DNA from 2 places in the Paenibacillus sp. PastF-3 genome. Region 1 is predicted to be linked to the other one. Evidence: riboswitches for the same ligand, from Rfam matches in the RefSeq annotation. Region 1 holds a riboswitch; the other holds the start of a gene.
What was found. Region 1 has a riboswitch for S-adenosylmethionine ahead of M2444_RS20365 (methionine ABC transporter ATP-binding protein). Riboswitches for the same ligand answer to the same signal wherever they lie in the genome.

Region 1 (3,421 bases):
GTGGTGCTGGATAAAACTTTAGGAGGACTGGGATATGCTGCGGGTTATACTTGGAGAGCCGCCTCGAAAGAACAGCGGTGTATTGGCTGACGCGATGGAGAACATGGCCACATTTGCAGCCTTACTGCGCAAGGAAATGAACGCTCATGAGGATAATGACCATGAATACCGCAAGCTGGAGATTTGGACACGTGGACTGATCTCGTCACTGGATGAATTGGAGCAAAGCTGGTTCGCGGCCGCTTTTTACCGGAAATCGGTAATCGCTGGTTATATGGACGATATGTCACCAGTGGAACAAGGCGATTATGCGCGTTATGTTTATTTTTATAAAGATGGATTTATTCGTGTATTCTCTCTTCTGGACAAGCTTGGAACGGTGCTGAATCATTTTTATGACCTCAAAACCTCCAAATTAAAAACGCATTTTTCTTATTTTACAGTGCTGCGTCAACTTCAGTTATTGAATGTGCATCCTGCGTTAGCGGATCAACTGGAACAGATCAAGAACTCTTATCGTGATCCACTGGAGAATCTACGCAAGCGCAGAAATGCTGAAATTCATTATATGAATTCCGAAATGCAGGATGATTTATGGCAGCGACATCAAGGCTTGCATGACAAAATTCAGCTTGAGGATTTAGATAGCCATCTTGAGGATTTAAAGCAGTCCCTTGAAATGAACTGTAAAACATTAATCGCGGCATTCAGCTACAGCAATGAACAGCTGCGTAAGGAAATCAGCAAGGCAAAGAGCATACAATCCTAAGCGTTCAAGATATTTCCTTTTGACAAAAAACAAGAAACTTACTATACTTATGCTTGCATTAAAGTCTGTACGAATTCAAACATAAAAATTTCATACTCTATATCTTATCGAGAGTGGCGGAGGGATAGGCCCGATGAAGCCCGGCAACCGATTTGTATACAGCGCGATTAGCGTTATATACAAATGTCATGGTGCTAATTCCTACAATGACGCAAGGTTTGTGGTCGTTGGCAGATGAGAAGGCATTGTCTAAATAAACACACAGAGCCTCTTGCGATCTGCATCGATCGTCGGAGGTTTTTTTGTATGGAATAAGTGAAATATAAAGGGGGCGACGAGCGTTGATTAATCTAAAAGGAATAACAAAGGTATTTGGAAAAGGCAGCCATGCGGCTACAGCACTTTCCGGATTGAATCTGTCTATCGAAAAAGGTGAAATATTCGGAGTCATTGGCCATTCTGGCGCGGGGAAAAGTACATTGATCCGATGCATTAATCTGTTGGAACGTCCGACAGAAGGAGAAGTTTGGGTTGATGGTGTAGAGCTAACCAGTCTTAGCCAAGCTCAGCTGCAGGAACAGCGGCGCAAAATTGGGATGATTTTTCAACATTTCAATCTGCTATCTTCAGCGACGGTGTACGATAATATTGCTTTTCCTCTGCGACTCACAGGCGTTTCGAGAACAGGTATTGATGCAAAAGTAAAAGACTTGCTTGCCCTAGTGGGGCTTGAAGATCACAAGGATAAGTATCCCTCTCAATTATCAGGAGGGCAAAAGCAACGGGTCGGCATCGCACGGGCACTTGCCAGCGACCCTGATGTGCTGCTGTGTGACGAGGCAACCTCTGCGCTTGACCCACAAACGACAGACTCTATTCTTAAGCTATTGCTCGATATTAATAAACGATTCCATCTGACCATTGTGCTGATCACTCACGAAATGCACGTGATTCAGAGCATCTGCGACCGTGTTGCGGTCATTCATGGTGGTGGTATCGTTGAGCAGGGTAAAGTGACGGATGTATTCCTGAAGCCGCAGCATGAGGTCACTCGCGATTTCATTCGCAGTGAATCACAGAATGAGGGCCCCCTTCGTACGGCGCTTGACGCTGCTGCTGGGGACAACTCTCAGGCCGTCAAAATTACCTTTTTCGGAGAGAAGACCTACGGCTCTGCCCTTTCCAATGTAGTACGTGAGACAGGTGTTAGCTTTGCCATTCTGCATGGTACCATCTCAACGATTAAAGACGTACCTTATGGGCAAATGATTGTTCGGTTCGAAGGACCCGCTGAAGCGATTGCTGTGACGATAGCTGAACTAACCGCTCAAGGGCTTGAAGTGGAGGTGATTTCGTAATGAATTTCGCAGATTTAAACTGGCAAGAAATGATGGATGCTACCGTTGCTACTTTGGAAATGTTACTATTTTCCGGAATATTCACAATTATTCTTGGTTTACCACTCGGAATTCTATTGTATTTATGGGGAAGATCGAATAGTATAGTAATCAGAGTAACTTACTCGGTCTTATCGTTCATTGTAAACATTCTACGATCCGTACCATTTATCATTTTGATGGTGGCATTGATTCCTTTTAGTAAAGCCGTTGTTGGTACCGCCATTGGTGTACTGGGCACGATTCCACCGCTTGTGATTGGTGCTGCTCCGTTTTTTGCCCGTCTGGTAGAGACGGCACTAAGAGAGGTAGACCGCGGAGTGATCGAAGCGGCACAAGGTATGGGGGCATCGACGAATCAAATCGTTATGCGTGTTCTTTTGCCAGAGGCTCGTCCAGGTCTGCTCGCCGGGGTTACGATCACACTGGTTACACTGGTCTCTTATACGGCCATGTCCGGGATGGTAGGCGGCGGCGGTCTAGGTGATCTAGCGATCCGTTATGGATATTACCGTTATGAGAAGGAAGTTATGATTATCGCTGTAGTCTTGATGGTCATACTGGTGCAACTGCTACAGATGGCCGGTGATCGACTAGTAAGACATTTTACACGGAAATAAGGTACGTCTATATATAGCCTTATTCATACAAATACCAAGGATAAGAGGGGGATTTAAAATGAAAAAATTACTACTTACTTTTTTTAGTCTGACATTGGTTGTGGTGCTAGCTGCTTGCGGCAATAACAATAATGCTTCTAACTCGGCTGCCACTAATGCACCTGAAAACGGTGCTGCAACTACAGAACCAGTGAAATTGGTGGTTGGTGCTTCACCTGTTCCACACGCTGAGATCTTAAAAGCTATTAAGCCATTGCTTGAAGCGCAAGGAATTACATTGGAAATCAAAGAATTCACTGACTATGTTCAACCAAACGTTCAGCTTTCAGAGAAGAATCTGGATGCTAACTTCTTCCAACATCAGCCTTACCTGGATGACCAGAATCAAAAGAACGGTTCGGATCTAGTTTCGGTTACAGCTGTTCATGTTGAACCTTTTGGTGCATATTCCAAGAAAATCAAATCCATCGACGAGCTGGCTGATGGTGCGAAAGTAGCCATCCCTAATGATGCTACAAACGGTGGTCGTGCACTGATCCTGCTTGCCAAAAATGGACTGATTAAATTAAAAGATGATACCAACATCACAGCTACTCAAGCGGATATTACTGAAAATAAGAAAAACCTTAAAATTA
Region 2 (3,421 bases), on a different contig from region 1:
CATCTCTTGCTGTTACTCGGGGTCAATTTCTGTCTTAGCAGCTTCCAGGGCGTGGCCAAGATCAGCAATCAAATCCTCTGCATGTTCAATACCGACGGAGAAACGCAGCAATCGGTCATCTACCCCCACAGCATTTCGAATCTCCACTGGAATATCAGCATGCGTTTGTACAGCCGGATAAGTCATAAGTGACTCTACGCCGCCAAGGCTCTCTGCGAATGCAATCAGACGAATATGACGAAGAAGCGGCTCCACGTATCTGGCATCTTTTAATTTGAAAGAAAAAATACCGGTATTGCCTGAAGATTGGCGATTCTGGATTTCATGTCCTGGATGATCCGGCAATCCTGGATGGAACACTTCCGCAACCGCTGGATGCTCTAATAAGTATCGAGCAATCGCTAGTGCATTGCTCTCATGACGCTCCATACGCAGCGCCAATGTCTTCAAGCCTCTCATCAACTGATAACTGTCTGTTGGTCCAAGTACAGCTCCAATAGAGTTATGTAGAATAGCTATTTCAGCTGATAATTCTACACCCTTGGATACAATTAGGCCTGCCAGTACATCATTATGACCACCCAAATACTTAGTAGCGCTATGAACTACAATATCCGCACCTAATTCTATAGGCCGTTGGAAGAATGGAGTCAGCAGGGTATTATCTACAATGCTAAGTAACCCATGGTGACGTGCCCAAGTGCATACAGCTTCAATATCCGTGATCATCATAAGTGGATTCGTTGGCGTTTCAATAAATACAGCTTTCGTATTTGGACGACGTGAAGCTTCCAGTGCATCCAAATCATTCGTGTCTACATAAGAAGCAGTGATTCCAAACTTGGACATAATCCGTTCCAACAAACGATAGGTACCGCCGTAAAGATCCAGCGAAACGATCAAATGGTCGCCTTGAGCGAACAAGGTAAGCACCGTTTGTATCGCTGCCATCCCTGAGCTACAAGCAAATCCTGCATCTCCAGATTCCAGTTCCGCAGCTGCATTCTCAAGTACTGAACGGGTCGGACTCTTGGTGCGGCTATAATCAAACCCTGTGCTCTGACCGAGTTTTGGATGACGAAATGCCGTTGCATTATAAATTGGAAAATTAATTGCTCCAGTGGCTGGATCTTCTTGAGAACCTATTTGAGCCAGTCTACTTTCAATCCTAAGTTTGTCATCCATGATTAATGCCTCCTAATTTATATTGTAGCGTTATTATTAATAAACAATCGGGTCGATATCATAAGGCGTTTCTTGATATACATAGTAATTGAGCCAGTTAGAGAATAATAAATTGGCATGCGCACGCCATACTGCTGGAGGTGTACGTTCTGGATCATCTTTAGGGAAGTAATGTTTCGGCAAAGCCATCTCCATCCCTCTAGACACATCACGGTCATATTCCCATTTCAAGGATAGAGGATCATATTCGGAATGTCCGGTCACAAATATTTGTTTTCCGTCGTTTGTAGCCACTAGATACATACCAGCTTCTTCGGATTCCGCCAGAATCTGCAGATCTGGATTATTCTCAATATCTTCACGGGAGACATCGGTATGACGAGAGTGTGGTACATGGAACACCTCGTCAAAGCCGCGCAACAGTTTAATGTTATTTTGATTAATCGTATGAGGGAAGACGCCAAAACATTTCTCAGGCAATGCCACTTTACGAACACCAAAATGATGATATAAGCCTGCCTGTGCCGCCCAACAAATATGCATAGTTGAAGTCACATTGTCCTTGCTCCATTCAAAAATCTCTTTCAGCTCTTCCCAATACGATACTTCCTCGAACTCCATTTGTTCTACAGGAGCACCTGTAACGATTAAACCATCCAAACGGCGGTGGCTGATCTCGTCAAAGGTTTTGTAAAAGCTCTTCAAATGTTCCGCAGAAGTATTCTTGGAAATATGGGAACGCGGATGCAATAAAGTAACATCAACTTGTAGTGGCGAATTTCCAATTAAACGCAGCAATTGAGTCTCTGTCGTCTCTTTAGTCGGCATGAGGTTCAGAATAGCAATCCGTAGTGGACGGATATCCTGATGGAAAGCCTGACTTTCGTCCATCACAAAAATATTTTCTCCGGATAGTACTTCTTTCGCCGGTAAACTGTCGGGAATTTTAATTGGCATTGTCTTTCCACTCCTTAGCTGAATTTAGTTGTTTTGCCGCACTGCGGCTTGCTGAACAATAAAAAGACCTTCCTCGGAAATCGAGAAAGGTCATATCTACAGTCATATGCGCCTCTCTCATCTGCCAGAATATTCCTGAAGACGATTAGACGTCTGCAGAAATTCCGCAAGAATTAGCACCGTGCGTTTACACGCCGGTTGCCGGGTTTCATAGGGCTAGTCCCTCCACCTGCTCTTGATAAGATTTAGCTGTATTCAATTAAATTACTTTAAAATTCACTTTAAATCATGAACCTCCTTTTCGTCAAGTCCATACAATGCTGAAGAAGCCTCAAAATCACAATAAATTTGCTTGAAAGAGGCATACTCCGTTGTTATACTAGACAAGTATTTCATACCTGAACGAAAAGAAGAGGTGAGAAGAAGAATGGAAGGCGACCCGAGCTCGCAAATATGTGTACAGAATGAGCAACCACACAGGATAATCATCAGCTTGCCGGCGGCGGGAGCAGTTCTTCTTCATGCCCTCGAAACGTCATTTGGCCCTATGTATTGATTGTAACGCCCGGCCAAGCTGATTTTTTTCTCTGTGCTTAATTTAGCAGTCCCTAGTGAAGACCTGGGGATAGGAGGAGTGAAATCAGATGAAAATCCGGCTGGTGAATGCAGGGGTTTTTACACCTATTGATGAAATTGATGAAACACTAACACCCCCAACGGAAGGGTTCTATTGGATTGACGCCGATGTTGAGGATTTGGAGCTGCTTCAGCCCTTATTCAACCTACATGATCTTGCTGTTGAGGATTGCCTTAGCGAAGAGGATCAGCGTCCGAAGATCGAAATATACGAAAGTCACTACTTTATAGTTGTAAATAGCATCCGCTTTGACGATGAAGAAATTTTCCTACGGGCGCTCAATGTATTCCTTGGAAGACATTACATCATCACTGTCACGAAGCAAAAGATCAATGAACTACGAATCCTGAAGCCTATGCTCTGGGAGCAAGAAGTAAGTGAACCGGATATGTTCCTTTACTTACTAATTGACCTTGTCGTGGATAACTATTTCTCCGTCGGCGACCGAATTGAAGCTCGGATTGAGAAGCTGGAAGAAGATATTCTCATGCATACCAAGAAGTCACATCTCAGTGAAATTATCGGTCTGCGAAGTGAAATTCTATGGTTGAAGAAAATGCTGGGGCCACAAAAAGAAGTAATCAATACCCTAAATAAAAAAGACCTCCGTCTGATTGATGATCAGCTGCAGAAATATTTTAG

Region 2: it holds a riboswitch for S-adenosylmethionine, as region 1 does, so the genes downstream of both, metA (homoserine O-acetyltransferase MetA) here and M2444_RS20365 (methionine ABC transporter ATP-binding protein) in region 1, are expected to answer to the same signal.

Annotation. Positions count from the first base shown of each region.
Region 1 covers NZ_JARXWM010000010.1:175,443-178,863, reverse strand. The annotation lists gene M2444_RS20370 (Cthe_2314 family HEPN domain-containing protein) at 35-769, shown strand; SAM riboswitch class I at 871-1,010, shown strand; gene M2444_RS20365 (methionine ABC transporter ATP-binding protein) at 1,111-2,127, shown strand; gene M2444_RS20360 (methionine ABC transporter permease) at 2,127-2,786, shown strand; gene M2444_RS20355 (MetQ/NlpA family ABC transporter substrate-binding protein) at 2,845-3,421, shown strand, end outside.
Region 2 covers NZ_JARXWM010000007.1:40,014-43,434, forward strand. The annotation lists gene M2444_RS15395 (aminotransferase class I/II-fold pyridoxal phosphate-dependent enzyme) at 13-1,185, opposite strand; gene metA (homoserine O-acetyltransferase MetA) at 1,222-2,142, opposite strand; SAM riboswitch class I at 2,257-2,387, opposite strand; gene corA (magnesium/cobalt transporter CorA) at 2,787-3,421, shown strand, end outside.